DNA from 4 places in the Vogesella oryzagri genome. Region 3 is predicted to be linked to each of the others. Evidence: predicted binding sites of a transcription regulator. Region 3 holds the regulator's gene; each other region holds the start of a gene.
The links. The regulator sigma-54, encoded in region 3, starts transcription at its own class of promoters, with help from an activator protein. The targets are predictions, from matches to a motif close to CTGGCACGCTTCATGCTT.

Region 1: nirB (nitrite reductase large subunit NirB) is a predicted target of sigma-54. The motif match lies at 2,644-2,661, and genes of this name have one in related genera.
Region 2: ABNW52_RS06320 (ammonium transporter) is a predicted target of sigma-54. The motif match lies at 2,798-2,815, and genes of this name have one in related genera.
Region 4: ABNW52_RS08380 (nitrate/nitrite transporter) is a predicted target of sigma-54. The motif match lies at 2,011-2,028, and genes of this name have one in related genera.

The regions. Positions count from the first base shown of each region.
Region 1 is NZ_JBEFLD010000004.1:140,400-144,349, reverse strand. Features, by position in the region: gene nirB (nitrite reductase large subunit NirB) at 53-2,485, opposite strand; gene ABNW52_RS08385 (bifunctional protein-serine/threonine kinase/phosphatase) at 2,844-3,950, opposite strand, start outside.
Region 2 is NZ_JBEFLD010000003.1:222,877-226,826, forward strand. Features, by position in the region: gene ABNW52_RS06310 (GGDEF domain-containing protein) at 1-634, opposite strand, end outside; gene ABNW52_RS06315 (cold-shock protein) at 1,018-1,221, shown strand; gene ABNW52_RS06320 (ammonium transporter) at 1,558-2,757, opposite strand; gene ABNW52_RS06325 (winged helix-turn-helix transcriptional regulator) at 2,932-3,429, opposite strand; gene ABNW52_RS06330 (D-amino acid dehydrogenase) at 3,599-3,950, shown strand, end outside.
Region 3 is NZ_JBEFLD010000008.1:109,018-112,967, reverse strand. Features, by position in the region: gene hprK (HPr(Ser) kinase/phosphatase) at 1-633, opposite strand, end outside; gene ABNW52_RS15435 (PTS sugar transporter subunit IIA) at 626-1,084, opposite strand; gene hpf (ribosome hibernation-promoting factor, HPF/YfiA family) at 1,216-1,545, opposite strand; gene ABNW52_RS15425 (RNA polymerase factor sigma-54) at 1,607-3,025, opposite strand; gene lptB (LPS export ABC transporter ATP-binding protein) at 3,032-3,760, opposite strand; gene lptA (lipopolysaccharide transport periplasmic protein LptA) at 3,757-3,950, opposite strand, start outside.
Region 4 is NZ_JBEFLD010000004.1:136,245-140,194, forward strand. Features, by position in the region: gene ABNW52_RS08365 (CmpA/NrtA family ABC transporter substrate-binding protein) at 1-564, shown strand, start outside; gene ABNW52_RS08370 (FTR1 family iron permease) at 686-1,486, opposite strand; gene ABNW52_RS08375 (cupredoxin domain-containing protein) at 1,501-1,824, opposite strand; gene ABNW52_RS08380 (nitrate/nitrite transporter) at 2,161-3,369, shown strand; gene ABNW52_RS08385 (bifunctional protein-serine/threonine kinase/phosphatase) at 3,598-3,950, shown strand, end outside.

The sequences.
Region 1 (3,950 bases), on a different contig from region 3:
TTGGTTTCCTTTGCTTGAGAGCGGCCCCCGGCCAGGCGCCGGGGGCACGGCATTACACGGTAAGCGGGGCGAATTCGTGGCTGGCCACGCCCTTGGCGTAGCGCTCGGCCCACGGGTCCTGCTCGAAGGACAGCGCGAACTTCAGCCGCGCATACAGCTCGCTGCGGCCAATGTTGTCGCTCAGCACGCGCTGCTTGATGTAGTCCATGCCGACGCGCTGCAGGAAGTGCACGGTGCGCTCCAGGTAGAACGCCTCCTCGCGGTACAGCTGCAGGAAGGCGCCGCTGTATTCCATGACTTCTTCGCGGGTCTTCACCTTGCAGAAGAACTCCGCCACCTCGGTCTTGATGCCGCCGTTGCCGCCGATGTACAGCTCCCAGCCGGAATCCACGCCGATGATGCCCACGTCCTTGATGCCGGATTCGGCGCAGTTGCGCGGGCAGCCGGACACCGCCAGCTTGACCTTGGCCGGGCTCCACATGCCGAACAGGTCTTTTTCCAGGTCGATGCCCATCTGGGTGGAATCCTGGGTGCCGAAGCGGCAGAACTCGCTGCCGACGCAGGTTTTCACCGTGCGCAAGGATTTGCCGTAGGCGTGGCCGGACGGCATGTCCAGCTCCTGCCACACCTTGGGCAGGTCTTCCTTCTTCACCCCCAGCAGGTCGATACGTTGGCCGCCGGTCACCTTCACCATCGGGATTTCATACTTGTCGGCCACGTCGGCGATGCGGCGCAGCTCGGACGGGTTGGTCACCCCGCCCCACATGCGCGGCACCACCGAGTAGGTGCCGTCCTTCTGGATGTTGGCGTGCACGCGCTCGTTGATGAAGCGCGACTGCGGGTCATCCTTCGCCTCGCCCGGCCAGGTGGAAATCAGGTAGTAGTTCACCGCCGGGCGGCAGCTGGCACAGCCGTCCGGACTGCGCCAGGCCAGCTGGCGGAAGGTGTCGGCCAGGGTGATGAGGTGCTTGTCGCGAATCGCCTGCCGCAGCTGGCCGTGGTTCATGTCGCTGCAACCGCAGATGGCTTTCTCCGCCTTCGGCTTCACGTCGGCGGCGCCGCCGACGCAGTTGATCAGGATCTGCTCCACCAGGCCGGTACAGGAGCCGCAGGAGCTGGCCGCCTTGGTGTGCTTCTTCACGTCGTCGACGGTGAACAGGCCCTTTTCCTGGATCGCCTTGACGATGGTGCCCTTGCACACGCCGTTGCAGCCGCACACTTCGGCCTCGTCCGGCATGCTCATGGCGCGATTCTGGCCGGCGTGGCCGGTATCGCCGATGGCGCCTTCGCCCAGCATCAGCTGGTCGCGGATTTCGTGCACCGCGTGGCCTTCGCGGATCAGGCGGAAGTACCAGCCGCCGTCGGCGGTGTCGCCGTACAGGCAGGCGCCCACCAGCTTGTCTTCCTTCACGATCAGCTTCTTGTACACGCCGCCCATCGGGTCGGATAGGGTGATCTGCTCACAGCCATCGCCGCCGTTGAAATCGCCGGCGGAGAACACGTCGATGCCGGTCACCTTGAGCTTGGTGGAGGTGGCCGCCGGCACGTAGCGGGCGATGCCGTAGTTGGCCAGATGGTTGGCCGCCACCTTGGCCATGTCGAACAGCGGCGCCACCAGGCCGTAGCTGACGCCACGGTGACTGACGCACTCGCCCACCGCGTACACGCGCGGGTCGAAAGTCTGCAGGAAGTCATTCACCACCACGCCGCGGTCGCAGTACAGCCCGGACTGCTCGGCCAGGGTGTAGTTGGGACGAATGCCCACCGCCATCACCACCAGATCGGCCGGCACCGCATCGCCATCCTTGAAGCGCACCGCGCACACGCGGCCGCTTTCGCCCTGCACCAGCTCGGCGGTCTGCTTCTGCAGCAGGAACTTCAGGCCCTTGGCTTCCAGGCTCTGCTGCAGCAGCTGCGCCGCGGTCTTGTCCAGCTGGCGATCCAGCAGCCATTCGCCCAGGTGCACCACGGTCACGCTCATGCCGCGCGCCAACAGGCCGTTGGCTGCTTCCAGCCCCAACAGGCCGCCGCCGATCACCACCGCATGCTGATGGCTGCCGGCAGCGTCGATCATCTGGTTCACATCGGCGATGTCACGGAAAGTCACCACCCCCGGCAGGTCCTTGCCGGGCACCGGCAGGATGAACGGGTTGGAGCCGGTGGCCAGCAGCAGGCGGTCATACGGCACCGCGGTGCCGTCGGCGGCGCGCACCGTGCGGCGGCCACGGTCGATCTCCACCACCGGCTTGCCCAAATGCAGGGTGATGCCGTTGTCGGCATACCAGTCCACGTCGTTGAGCATGATTTCCGGCAGCGTCTGCTCGCCGGTCAGTACCGGCGACAGCATGATGCGGTTGTAGTTGGCGTGCGGCTCGGCGCCGAATACGGTGATGTCGTAGGCATCGGGGGCCAGTTTCAGCAGCTCTTCCAGCGTGCGCACCCCGGCCATGCCATTGCCCACCATGACCAATTTCTGTTTGTCCATCGCGTTGCATCCTTTCTTGCCGGCTGCACCACCGCGGCATTGCTGCGGTACAGACCAAAAAAAAAAGCCCGCTGCCACGGGGAACCCCCACGGCAACGGACCTCTTTGTCCCGCTCCTGCGCCGCCATTGGCACAAGAGACCTTTACGTGACACTGTTTAGCAACTGGCGTGCCAGCTTGCCGGCACTGGTTTCCGCCGTTTGCGGCCAACCTTTGCCTTGGCTTGGTGCATTGCGGCACGAAAACAGGGAAACCGCACCGCTGGTGGGCAGCCGGGCGGCCGTTCGCCCTCGCCCGCCGGCCTGCTCCCCCAAAAAAACACCCCGGCAAGGCCGGGGCGAACAGGGGAACACGCGGCTCAGTGCAGCAGCAGCGCGTACAACAACAGCAAATTGATCAGCAGCGACCACAGCGCCACGCGGCGCCACACCCGCATCGACAGCCGCTCGGCCCACGGCACGTGCTGGCGGGCGGTAACCGGCTGGCTGTCGCCGCGCTCCAGTGCCAGGCGGAATTCCTCGGCGGTTTCGAAACGGCGCGCCGCGTTCGGGTCCACTGCCTTGGCCAGCACCCGTTCCAGCCACAGCGGCACATCCGGCCGGTAGCGGCTGACCGGCTGCGGGGCGCCGAAATGCGGACGCTGAAACGCCTCGATCTCGCCATACGGGTAGCGGCCGCACAGCAGCCAGTACAGGGTGACGCCCAGCGCGTACAGATCGCTGCCGGCATCGGCCGCGGCGCCGTCGAACAGCTGCGGCGCCATGAACGATGGCGTGCCGGCGCTGCCGCCCTGCTCCTCGCCGCTGATGCCGGCACACCAGGCCACGCCCAGATCCAGCAAGCGCAGCTGGCCATCGCGCCCCAGGTGCACATTGTCCGGCTTCACATCGCGATGCACGATGCCCAGCCGGTGCAGGGTGGCCAGCGCGCGGGTGAGCGCCAGCCCGGTCAGCACCACCTCGGCCACACTGCTCTGGCCGTCGCCGGCACGTTGCGTCAGGGTGTGGCCGTCGTACCAGCGCAGCAGGTAGTACAGGTGACTGCGCGCCGGCAGCGGCGCCACTTCGGCAAAATACGGCGAGCTGACACGGCGCTGCAGCCATTCTTCCACCAGCAGCGACTGCGCCGCCTCGCGGTCGCCGGCCAGCGTCGCCGGCAGCGTCTTCAGCACCCAGCGCCGGCCGGCGGCATCGCTGACGCGATAGGCGATGCCGGATGGCGAGGCATGCAGTTTTTCTTCTACCTTCAGCCCTTCGAACTGCTGGCCGGGCTTGAGCGCCGGCGGTGGCAGCAGCGCCTCGCCGCGCGAGAATTCGTCGCCAAGGTTGGCCGCAGGCAGTTCGTCCACCCGCAGCAGCAGCGCCGACACATTGTCCTGGCTGCCGGCGGCCAGCGCCGCCTCCACCAGCACCGCCGCCGCCCGCTGCGGATCGGCATGCAGCCGCAGCAACTCGTCGATGCGCAA
Region 2 (3,950 bases), on a different contig from region 3:
TGAACACGCTGGTGAGCGGATCGCGGTCAGCAATATTGCGTAGCGCCAGGGTGACCTGTTCGTTAGCCAGCATCACGATGCAGAATGCCATCAACACCACGGCGACGATGGACTCCACCACCACGATATGCGAAACCGCAATGGCCCGCTGGGTGTCGAGCAGCCCCTGCTTGTCCAGGCTGAACAACCAGGGACGCAGTAACAGGAACAAGCCGTGTCCACCGCTGGCGAGGGCATACAGGTAACGGGCCGGGTAGTCCCAAATATTGCCTCTGGCAATGCTGCGTGCGCACAGCAGAAACAGCACGCCCAGCACCAGGCTTATCAGGGTGTAGCGCATGGCTTCGTTTGGCTGCAGCAGGGTGAAGTAGGCGGCCGAGGCCAGCACGGCGGCCAGCCCCGTCACACCATAGCGCCATGGCAGGGGGGCGGCGCCGACATAGGCGCGTGTGCCCTGCAGATTCAGATACGCCATCATGAATGCGGAAAACTGGGCTAGCAGCACCAGAAGCAGCTCGGGTGCTACTGCGCGTAGCAACAAGTTCAGGCTGATCAGCAGCGCAAAGCCGTAGGAAAGCGTCCACGCCCCCAGGCCGGCAATACGCGGATTGAAGCGCCAGGCAGCCAGCAGCATGAGTGTCATGACAAGCAGCAGAATGGCGGCAATGGCGACAAGTGTGGGGCTGTGCACTTTGGGAAAAACCAGGGCGATGGTGGCGCAATAATATTAGCCAAGCAGCATAGCACTGGCCGTGCCTGCCAGCCCATGTTATTGCTAACTATCTGGTATGTAATGTAACTGCACGGCCATTTATGCCATATAAAAAACTAAGAAAAATCAGTATTTTATTGACTTCCTGCTAATTGACCCGTATAACCGACATAGCAGGATGTTCAAGCGCCATATCTATCGATACCTCGTTGCCCACCAAGCTGGTCTTCATTGTTTCCTTATCTATTCCTTGATTATCGTGCTTTATTTGGCATTTTTGCCTTTACCGACACAAGGAGTACACCATGGAAACCGGTACCGTTAAATTCTTCAATGATGCAAAAGGTTTTGGCTTTATCACCCCCGACAACGGTGGCGATGACCTGTTTGCCCATTTCTCTGAAATCAAGGCCGATGGCTTCAAGTCGCTGCACGAAGGCCAGAAGGTAAGCTTCACCCGTGGCATGGGCCAAAAAGGCCCGGCTGCATCTGGCATTCAGCCGCTGTAAGCCTGACCCAGGTTCGCCCTGTAAAGCCCCGCTATGCGGGGCTTTAATCATATTGGCCATCGATTTTCCTTGATCTTCCATCGGGAGTAGCCCGACAACGCTTGGCCAGCTAGCGGCACAGTTGCTGTCGCGAGACTGCTGTGGCGTTCGGGAAAATAGTGGGAATCGGAAAAGCAGCCAGCGGTTGTCTGGACTGATTTCTTCTGAATTCTCACCCGTATTGGATGCGCAAAGAAAAGAGGCTCCTGAGGAGCCTCTTTTGCATCATGCCCAGTTGTCAGAAGTTGCTTTAATTCGGCAGGCCTGATTTTGTCCGCATCGATTTTGTTAGTTCAGCTACCAGTTGGCTTCGCGTTCCGGTGTGGCGGTGATCTGGTGGATCGACAGGTCGGCGCCGTTGAATTCCTCTTCGTCGCTCAGGCGGATGCCCACGGTTTTCTTCAGCAGGCCGTACACCAGATAGCCACCGCCAAAACCGACGGCGATACCGGCCAGGGTGCCCAGCAGCTGCGACCCCAGGCTCACACCACCGGCGCCGCCCAGCCAGTGCTGGCCAAAGATGCCGGCCGCTACGCCGCCCCAGGCGCCGCACAGACCGTGTAGCGGCCATACCCCCAGCACGTCGTCGATCTTCCAGCGGTTCTGCGTCAGGGTGAACAGCCACACGAACATGGCGCCGGCAATGCCACCGACGACCAGCGCGCCCGCCGGGTGCATGATGTCGGAGCCGGCGCACACCGCCACCAGCCCGGCCAGCGGGCCGTTGTGGATGAAGCCCGGGTCGTTCTTGCCCAGCCACATCGCGGTCAGCGTTCCGCCCACCATCGCCATCAGCGAGTTGATAGCTACCAGGCCAGAAATACCGGCCACCTTCTGCGCGCTCATCACGTTAAAGCCGAACCAGCCGACGATCAGGATCCAGGCGCCCAGCGCCAGGAAGGGGATGGACGACGGCGGGTGCGCGGCAATGCGGCCTTCCTTGCTGTAGCGGCCGCGGCGGGCACCCAGGTGCAGCACGGCGGCCAGGCCGATCCAGCCGCCGACCGCGTGCACCACCACCGAGCCGGCGAAATCGTGGAACGGCGCACCAAGGTTGGCCGCAAGCCAATCCTGCACGCCAAAGTGGCCATTCCAGGCAATGCCTTCGAAGAACGGGTACACCAGGCCCACCAGCAGGAAGGTGGCGGCCGATTGCGGGTGGAACTTGGCACGCTCGGCAATGCCGCCGGAGACGATGGCGGGGATGGCGGCGGCAAAGGTCAGCAGGAAGAAGAATTTCACCAGCTCATAACCGCTGTGTTGGCTGATGTGCTGCACATCGCCAAAAAAATTCACGCCGTAGGCCACGCTATAGCCGACAAAGAAGTAGGCGATGGCGGATACCGCGAAGTCGGTGAGGATTTTTACCAGCGCGTTGACCTGATTCTTCTTGCGCACCGTGCCCAGCTCCAGAAAGGCGAAGCCAGCGTGCATGGCCAGGATCATTACCGCGCCGAGCAGCAGAAAGAGAACGTCATTGGGAGAAATGGCGGTCATGAAGGCGTCCCGTTGTTATGCGTGATATTGGGGCATTCATGAGCAATAACGGTGCCAGTTCGCCATTTGGGCACCAAGGCGGGTTTTATGTCAGCCGTGGCGCGATTTTGGTGCCTGCAATGGTGTAAAGCGGTGCGCGCTCAATGGCTTGCGCCGCTTTGGTGCGTACGGTGGTCAGTTGCCCAGCGGCAGGATGGCGGTTTCCTTCACTTCCTCCATCACCACGTAGCTGCGCGACTCGTTGGCCTGCGGCAGCTTGAGCAGGATGTCGCCCAATACCTTGCGGTACATCGACATGTCCGGCAGTCGCACCTTGAGCAGGTAGTCGTATTCACCGGACACCAGGTGGCATTCCAGCACGTCCGGCAGCTTCTGCACCTCGCGGCGGAAGGCGTCGAAGATGTCGCCGGATTTGGCGGACAGCTTGATCTCCACGAATACCAGCAGGCTGGCGCCCAGCGCCTGCGGATTCAGTCGCGCGTGATAGCCCTCGATGACGCCGTCACGCTCCAGTCGGCGCACCCGCTCGGTGCACGGGGTGGTGGACAGGCCCACGGTTTCGGCCAGCTCGGTCATGGAGATACGGGCGTTGGCCTGCAGGTGGTGCAGGATTTTCAGGTCGATGCGGTCAAGTTGGCGCTGCGGCGCACCATTTTTGTATGGCGATTTCACTGTAAATTACCGTTTTTAAAAGAAAATACGCTGCTTATGTGTTTAAACTAAGTTAAAAAAACTGTGTTTCTCTCAATATACTACGGAAATTCACTGGACGGTGTCCAGGTGGTTACATGTACAGCAATCAGACGGGGTTACGCCGTCACGCAGGGGTCTGGAGAAGCGCATGAAAGTCATCGTATTGGGTGGTGGTGTGGTGGGTATTTCCACTGCTTGGTATCTGGCCAAGGCCGGGGTGGATGTAACCGTGATCGAACGTCAGCCGGGTCCGGCGCTGGAAACCAGCTTCGGCAACGCCGGCCAGATTTCTCCGGGCTACGCTGCGCCATGGGCGGCACCGGGCATCCCGATGAAAGCACTGAAGTGGCTGTTCCAGAAACATGCGCCGCTGGCGATCCGCGTCGATGGCAGCACCTACCAGTGGGAGTGGATGGCGCGCATGTTCGCCAACTGCAACTACCAGGATTACAACGTCAACAAAGGCCGCATGATGCGTCTGGCCGAGTACAGCCGCGACA
Region 3 (3,950 bases):
GATGCCGAGGCCACGCACTTCCAGGAAGTCGCGCAGCAGCGGCGGGCAGCGGCCTTCCAGCGTTTCCGGGCCGATGCGGTACAGCTCCACCGCGTCGTCGGCCACCAGGCCGTGGCCGCGCGAAATCAGCTCCAGCGCCAGCTCGCTCTTGCCCATTGCCGAGTCGCCCATGATCAGCACACCGATTTCCAGTACGTCCAGAAATACGCCGTGCATCACGGTAGATACGGCCAGGGCGCGCGCCAGGTAGATGCGCAGCACGTCCATCAGGTACGGGCTTTCCAGCGGCGTGCTCATCAGCGGCACGCTGTGGCTCTGGCAGTAGTCCTGCAGCAGCTTGGGCACCGTCTGGCCGTTGGCAACGATCACCACCGCCATGGTCTTGTGGAACAGCTGGTCCAGCGCGGTGCGGGCGGCGGCCTGCTCCAGTTTGTCCAGGTATTCCACCTCGGCCAGACCCAGCACCTGCACCCGGTTGGGGTGAATGAAGTTGAGGTGGCCGACCAGCGCCTGTGTCGGCCGCTGTTCGTCGTTGGAAATCAGGTTGTCGGAGCCGGATTTGCCGGCGATCCAGCTCAGATTGAGTTTGTGCTGATTGTCCTGGAACAGGCGGCGGACACTGACATTAGGCATGGTGGCTGTCTTCGCAAAGCAGGGCGTGCAGGGTGAGGTTATCGGCGCAGCACATTTTCTCGCGCAGGCTGCGGCTGGAGAACAATTGCGCCAGTTCCGACAGCACCTGCAGGTGCAGATCGGTGGCCTGCTCCGGTACCAGCAGCACGAACAGCAGGTTGACCGGCTTGCCGTCCGGGGCCTCGAATGGAATCGGGGTTTTCAGCCGCACGAAGAAGCCGGTAGCGTCCTTCAGGCCCTTGATGCGGCCATGCGGAATGGCGACACCCTGGCCCAGCCCGGTAGAGCCCAGCTTTTCGCGGGCGAACAGGCTGTCGAACACATCGCTGCGTGCAATGCCGAAACTGTTTTCAACCAAGAGGCCGATCTGTTCGAACAGGCGCTTCTTGCTGGAGATCTCCAGGTCCGCCAGTACGTGCGACTGGGGAAGAATCTTGCCGATCAAGCTCATGATGTCTTTAGGGGCGGAAAAACGTCGGCCATTCTACGCTGAGTCCGCCGTTTTCCATAGCAACAGCGTGTCTGGAGGCCAGCAAAAACGGGAGCCTGTGGCTCCCGTTGTTATTTGTGCTGGCGACTGGTTTACAGTGCCGCGTCGGCGGCGTCAGCCTGTGGCGCAATACTACGATGCTCCCCCTGTTTTTCCTTGAACTTCAGTACCTGACGGTCCAGTTTGTCCATCAGGGAATCAATGGCGGCGTACATGTCGGAATCGTTTGCCTCGACATGGATGTCCTTGCCGGCCAGATGCACATTGACCTCCGCTTTTTGTACCAGTTTATCCACGGACAGCGTCACGGTTACGCCGATAACATTATCAACGTGACGGGTGATGCGTTCCAGTTTGCTCTCGATGAAATCGCGCAGGGCGGGGGTAACTTCGAGGTGTAGACCGGTAATTTTGAGGTTCATACCCTGACTCCTTCTGTTGACGATACGGTCGGGCTGGCCGTACCGGGTTTTCGTAGCACTCTTATAGTGCTTTGCGAAGGTTAACTGGCGGTATCTGCATAGCTTCACGATACTTGGCTACGGTGCGCCTGGCAACCTGTATGCCCTGTGCCGTGAGACGATCGGCGATGGCACTATCGGACAGCGGTTTTTTGCTGTCTTCCGCATCGATAATCTGGCGGATATGCGCCTTGATGGCCGTGGCGGAGCATTCGCCGCCACTGTCGGTTTCCAGCGCATTACCGAAGAAATACTTGAGCTCGAACAGGCCACGGCTGCACAGCAGGTATTTCTGGGTTGTGACCCTGGAAATCGTTGACTCATGCAGCCCCAGCTCATCCGCGATGTCTCGCAGAATCAGGGACCGCATTGCCACTTCGCCGTGTTCAAAGAACGCCTGTTGCCTGTCAACGATAGCTTCCGACACTTTCAGGATGGTGTCAAATCGCTGCTGGATGTTTTTCACCAGCCAGCGCGCCTCCTGCAATTGGCCGCTGAGGTTGTGGCTGCTGTCGCGCTGTTGCAGCATGCCGGCATAGAGCTGGTTGACCTGCAGTTTCGGCAGCACGCTGCGGTTGAGCTGGGCGACCCAGCGGCCACGGCGGCGGACAACGTGGATATCCGGCACCACGTAGTGGGTCTCGCCCTGGTCGAAACCGCTGGTCGGCCGCGGCCGCAGGGTGGAGATCAGCTGGTGGGCGGCGCGCAGTTCGGCCTCGCCCACGTTCAGCAGTTTCTTCAGGCGTACAAAGTCGCGGTTGCCCAACAGGGCCAGGTGCTCGCGCACCAGGGTGGTCGCCAGTTCGCGTGACGGCGTGGATGTCGGCAATGCGGCCAACTGCAGTTGCAAGAATTCGGCAAGCTGCCGGCTGCCGATGCCGACCGGCTCGAACTGCAGCAGCAGCTTGCGCAGGTACTCCAGCTCGTCGGTGTCGACGTCCAGTTCCAGCGGCAGGCTGGCGGCAAATTCGTCCAGCGGCGTGGTGAGGTAGCCGTCTTCGTCCAGCTCCTCGATCAGCAGGGTCAGCAGTGCGCTGTCGCGGCGGCTCAACGGCATTTCGCCGATCTGTGCCGCCAAGTGCTCGCGCAGCGTCGGGCGGCACGGGGTGTTGAGAATGGGGTCGAATTCGTCGTCGTCATCACGGCCGCTGCCACCGCCGCCGCTGCCCCAGTCGCCCAGCTCCATTTCATCGCGCTCGCGCGGGCTGTCTTCAGTGCTGCTGCTGTCGCTGCTGGCTTCGTTGCTGACCTGTGCCTCTGCCGGCTCGTGTTCGCTCTGGCTGTCGCCGTCGGCGCGTTCCAGCAGCGGGTTTTCCAGCAGGTAGCGCTCCAGCTCGGTGGAGAGGTCGAGCGTGGACATTTGCAGCAGCTTGATCGACTGCTGCAATTGTGGGGTCAGGGTCAGTTGCTGGCTGACTTTTAGCTGCAGGGACTGTTTCATGCCGCTTTACAGGTGGAAGTGCTCGCCAAGATAAACCTGCCGCACCTGTTCGTTGCTGACCAGTTCGGCGGGCAGGCCGGAAGCCAGCACGCGGCCTTCGGAGATGATGTAGGCGCGGTCGCAGATGCGCAGGGTCTCGCGCACGTTGTGGTCGGTAATCAGTACACCGATGCCGCGTTCCTTGAGGAAGGAAATGATCTTCTGGATGTCGATGACCGCGATCGGGTCGACGCCGGCAAACGGTTCATCCAGCAGGATGAAGCGCGGACGGGTGGCCAGCACGCGGGCGATTTCCACCCGGCGGCGCTCACCGCCGGACAGCGCCATGGCATTGCTGTCGCGCAGGTGATCAATGTGCAGATCGTCCAGCAGCAGTTGCAGCTCGTTTTCCAGCTGTTCGCCGCGATAGCCGGCCACTTCCAGCACCGCCAGGATGTTTTCCTCCACCGTCATCTTGCGGAAGATGGAGGCTTCCTGCGGCAGATAACCCAGCCCCAGGCGGGCGCGCTTGTGGATGGGCAGGTGGGTAATGGTGTCGCCGTTGAGGGTGATGTCACCGGCATCGGCGGCGACCAGACCCACCACCATGTAGAAGCTGGTGGTCTTGCCGGCACCGTTGGGGCCGAGCAGGCCGATGACTTCACCGCTGGCGATGTCCATCGACACGTCCTGCACCACGGTGCGCTTCTTGAAGGTTTTTTTCAGGTGCTGGATGCTCAGGCGGCTTTGCGTCATGGCTTGTCCTGCGGCTTGGGCTGGATGATCACGGTCACGCGGCCCTTGGTGCCACCGCTGGCGGCCGGGCTGCCACCCATTACCTGGTAGATCTCGGTCACGGTGTTGTAGGTGATCTGCTCACCGGTCACCAGATCGGCACCGCGCTTCACGCGCGCCTTGCCGGTCAGCACCACCTGGTTGGTGACAC
Region 4 (3,950 bases), on a different contig from region 3:
AGCGGCGACATCTGGCCGGATCATCCGGAAAAAGTGTTGGGGACCACGGCCGAATGGGCGGTGGCCAACCCGGCAACTGCGTGTGCGCTGATTGCGGCACTGCTGGATGCCTCGCGCTTCGTGGACGATGTGCGCAACCGCGAGGTGGTGGCCGGGCTGCTGGCGGAAAACGCCGGCCTGCCGCTACCGGCCGGGGTGCTGAATGCTGGCTTGTCCGGCACCTGCGTCGCCGGCGGGTTGAAGTGTTTCGACGATGGCCGGGTGAATTATCCGTATCTGTCGGACGGCATGTGGTTCCTCACCCAGTACCGGCGCTGGGGGCTGCTGCGTGAGGAGCCGGATTACCTCACCGTTGCCCGGCAGATCAACCAGCTGGCGCTGTATCAGCAGGCGGCGCAAATGGCCGGCGTGGCGTTGCCGGCTAGCAGCATGCGCAGCAGCCGCCTGATCGATGGCGTGCTGTGGGATGGCCGCGATCCTGCCGGCTATGCGGTGGGTTTCCCGGTGCAGGGGGCAACGCAGGAAGAATGGGATGCCAGCCAGCGCCAGGCGGCGTGGCAATAACACGCCGCGCCGGCAACGCGGCAGCCTTGCGCTGTGCGGCAGCAGGCCGGGCGCCAAGTCGGGGACGGGCAATAAAAAACCGGGCGCGAGGCCCGGTTTTTATCATCACAGCGGCGACGGCTTAGCGTGCCTGGCGGCGCAAGCCGAACAAGACGCTGCACCAGAACACACCATAGGCCAGCACCACACTCAGCGCCGGCTGCGCGCGGTAGCCGGTGAAAGTGGCCAGGAAGCCCCCCACGCTGCCGTTGTCGCTCAACAGCGCGCTGCTGTCCCATACCGGGTCCAGCAGGGTAGGCAACAGGTCGAGGTTGATCGCCCGTTCGCAGGCATTCACCAGTAGCGAGGCGGCCAGCAACAGCAGCAACACTTCGCTGATGCGGAAAAAACGCTGCCAGGTCAGGAAGCGGCTGCTTTGCTGCAACAGCCAGAACGTTCCCCAGGCCAGCAACACACCCAGTGGCAGCATCAGCCAGAACAGCGGGTTGCCGCCTTCACCGGTGCCAAGGCCATAGAGAAACACCACCGCTTCCGAGCTTTCGCGCGCCACGGCCAGCGCCACCACCACCAGCATGCCCCACCAGTTGGCCTGCTGCTGCGCCTGCGCCAGGCTGCTTTCCAGCTCGCGCTTGAGCTTGCGGCCATGGGCGCGCATCCAGAACACCATCTGCACGATCAACACGGCGGCAACGCCCACCATGCCCAGCTGGAAGTATTCCAGCCCGGTATCGGTCAGCACATCGGCAATGCCGACAATGGCGAAGGCCAGCAGAATGGCCAGCCCGACGCCAACTGCCACGCCGCCCCACAAGAAGCGCATGCCGGTGCCGTGGCCGTGCTGTTTCAGCCAGCTGTGCAGGATGCCTACCACCAGCATGGCTTCGACGGTTTCCCGCCAGACGATGAAAAGTGCGTTACCCATGATGTGCCTGCTGCTTACTTGGCGACAACTTCGCCCTTGGCTTTGTCTTCGTTGAACTCGTCAAAGAACTTGTAGCTGCCGGCTTTCAGTGCCTTCACTTTCACCTGGGCGGTCTTGCCGGCGGCAATCACTTTTTCCACGTGCAGCTGCTTGCTCTCGAACTCCACTGCTTTCTTGCCGGTGTTCTGCACTTCGATCACGAAGGCCTGGCCGGCGGTCACATTCAGCTGCGCCGGGGTGAAGCCGTTTTCGTTGGCGGTGATCTTTACCACGTTGTCGGCAGCGGCAGCCGACAGGGCGATGGTGGCAAGGGCGAGGGCGGCGGCAAATTTGCGCATGGTCTACTCCGGTTAAGCGGTGTTGGGATTCGGGGTTATTGTAATACAGCTACAAACAAGAATGAATCGCGATAGTGTTCTGTTACAAAACAACCCAAGCTGGCGCCGTAAGTATCGCTTCGGTGCGGCCGTGCACCACATTCTGGCGAAAACGTCGGCAAAACCGCGAAAATTGATGCTTTGCAGCAGGCACGGCGCTTGCTCAGTAGTCGGCACAGACCTGGCTGCCAATGGCGGCGCCGGGCCCGGACAACGAGGTCCGCCGCGCAGCACTCCATGCTGCGTCGCGGGCCTTTTTTGCGTTTTGTGGCGACGACTGGCAAGGGAGCAATACAAATGAGCAAGGACTTCTGGAAAGCAGGGCATACCCCCACGCTGCTGATGGCGTTTCTGTATTTCGATCTGAGTTTCATGGTGTGGTACATCCTGGGGCCGTTGGCGATCCAGATCGCCGCCGACCTGCACCTGAGTGCGCAGCAGCGCGGGCTGATGGTGGCAACGCCGATTCTGGCCGGCGCCATTCTGCGCTTCGGCATGGGCTTGATCGTGGACCGGCTGTCGGCGCGCACCGCCGGCATTATCGGCCAGGTGGTGGTGATGCTGGCGCTGGGCGCGGCCTGGGTGCTGGGCATTCACAGCTTTGAGCACGCGCTGCTGCTGGGCGTGTTCCTCGGCGTCGCCGGGGCGGCCTTTGCGGTATCACTGCCGCTGGCGTCGCAGTGGTATCCGCCGGAGCATCAGGGCAAGGCGATGGGCATTGCCGGTGCCGGCAACTCCGGCACGGTATTCGCCGCGCTGCTGGCGCCAGGGTTGGCCGCAGCTTTCGGCTGGGAGAACGTGTTCGGCATGGCGGTGCTGCCGCTGGGCATCGTGTTCGTGCTGTTCTGCCTGTTTGCCAAGAACGCGCCGCAGCGTCCGGCGCCCAAGGCCATGGCCGACTATCTGCGCGTACTGGGCGACAAGGACAGCTGGTGGTTCATGTTCTTCTACTGCGTGACCTTTGGCGGCTTTGCCGGCCTGGCCAGCGCCTTGCCCGGCTACTTCCATGACCAGTACGGTCTGGGCGCCGTCACCGCCGGCTACTACACCGCGGCCTGCGTGTTTGCCGGCTCGCTGATGCGCCCGCTGGGCGGTGCGCTGGCCGACCGTATCGGTGGCATTCGCACCCTGCTGGTGGTGTACACCCTGGCGGCGCTGCTGATCGCCGTGGTCGGTGTCGGGCTGTCGCAGAGTCTGGCGCTGGCGCTGTTTGTCGGTGCCATGCTGGCGCTGGGTTGCGGTAACGGCGCGGTGTTCCAGCTGGTGCCGCAACGCTTCCGCAAGGAAATCGGCGTGATGACCGGCCTGATCGGCATGGCCGGCGGCATTGGCGGCTTCCTGCTGGCGGCCGGCCTGGGTCTGGTCAAGCAGCACACCGGCAACTACCAGCTGGGGCTGTGGCTGTTCGCCAGCCTGGGGCTGGTGGCCTGGGTGGGCCTGTACGCGGTGAAACTGCGCTGGCGCACCACCTGGGGCTCGTCCAGCGTGACGGCAGCCCGGGTATAAGGCAGCGGCCGGGCCGGCAGCGCTGGCCTGGCGATTAAGCGCCACCCGTTCCCTCCCACCGCCAGCCTGAGGCCGGGCGCAGGGAGGGAACGGCGTGGCAGCAAGCAAACCGGCAGTGGGCGCGGCAACCAGCCGTCGCCCACCGCGTTGTTAACGGCGCCGTCTGGGCGGTTGCCGCGCGCCGGCCGCGCTGAGCGGCTTGGCGCAACTGCATTGCAGGGAGACACCATGGCGTTGCAACTGACTATCGGCCAGTGCTCGGAACCGGGCCGGCGCGAGCGCAACGAAGACGCGCTGGGCTGGTGCCTACCGGATGGCGAGGTGCTGGCCGGCAAGGGCGCCTTGTTCGCGCTGGCCGACGGCGTCTCCGGCTGTGCCGACGGCAAGTTGGCCGCCAGCTCCAGCGTGCGCGCGGTGTGCGCCGATTACTACGCCACGCCGGAAACCTGGGAAGTCTCCGCCGCGCTGGACCGGCTGCTGGGCGCGCACAATCGCTGGCTGCGCAGCCAGGGGCGCTCGCTGGTGGCCACGCTGTCGGTGCTGGTGCTGCGCGGGCGGCGCTTTACCGTGGCACACGTCGG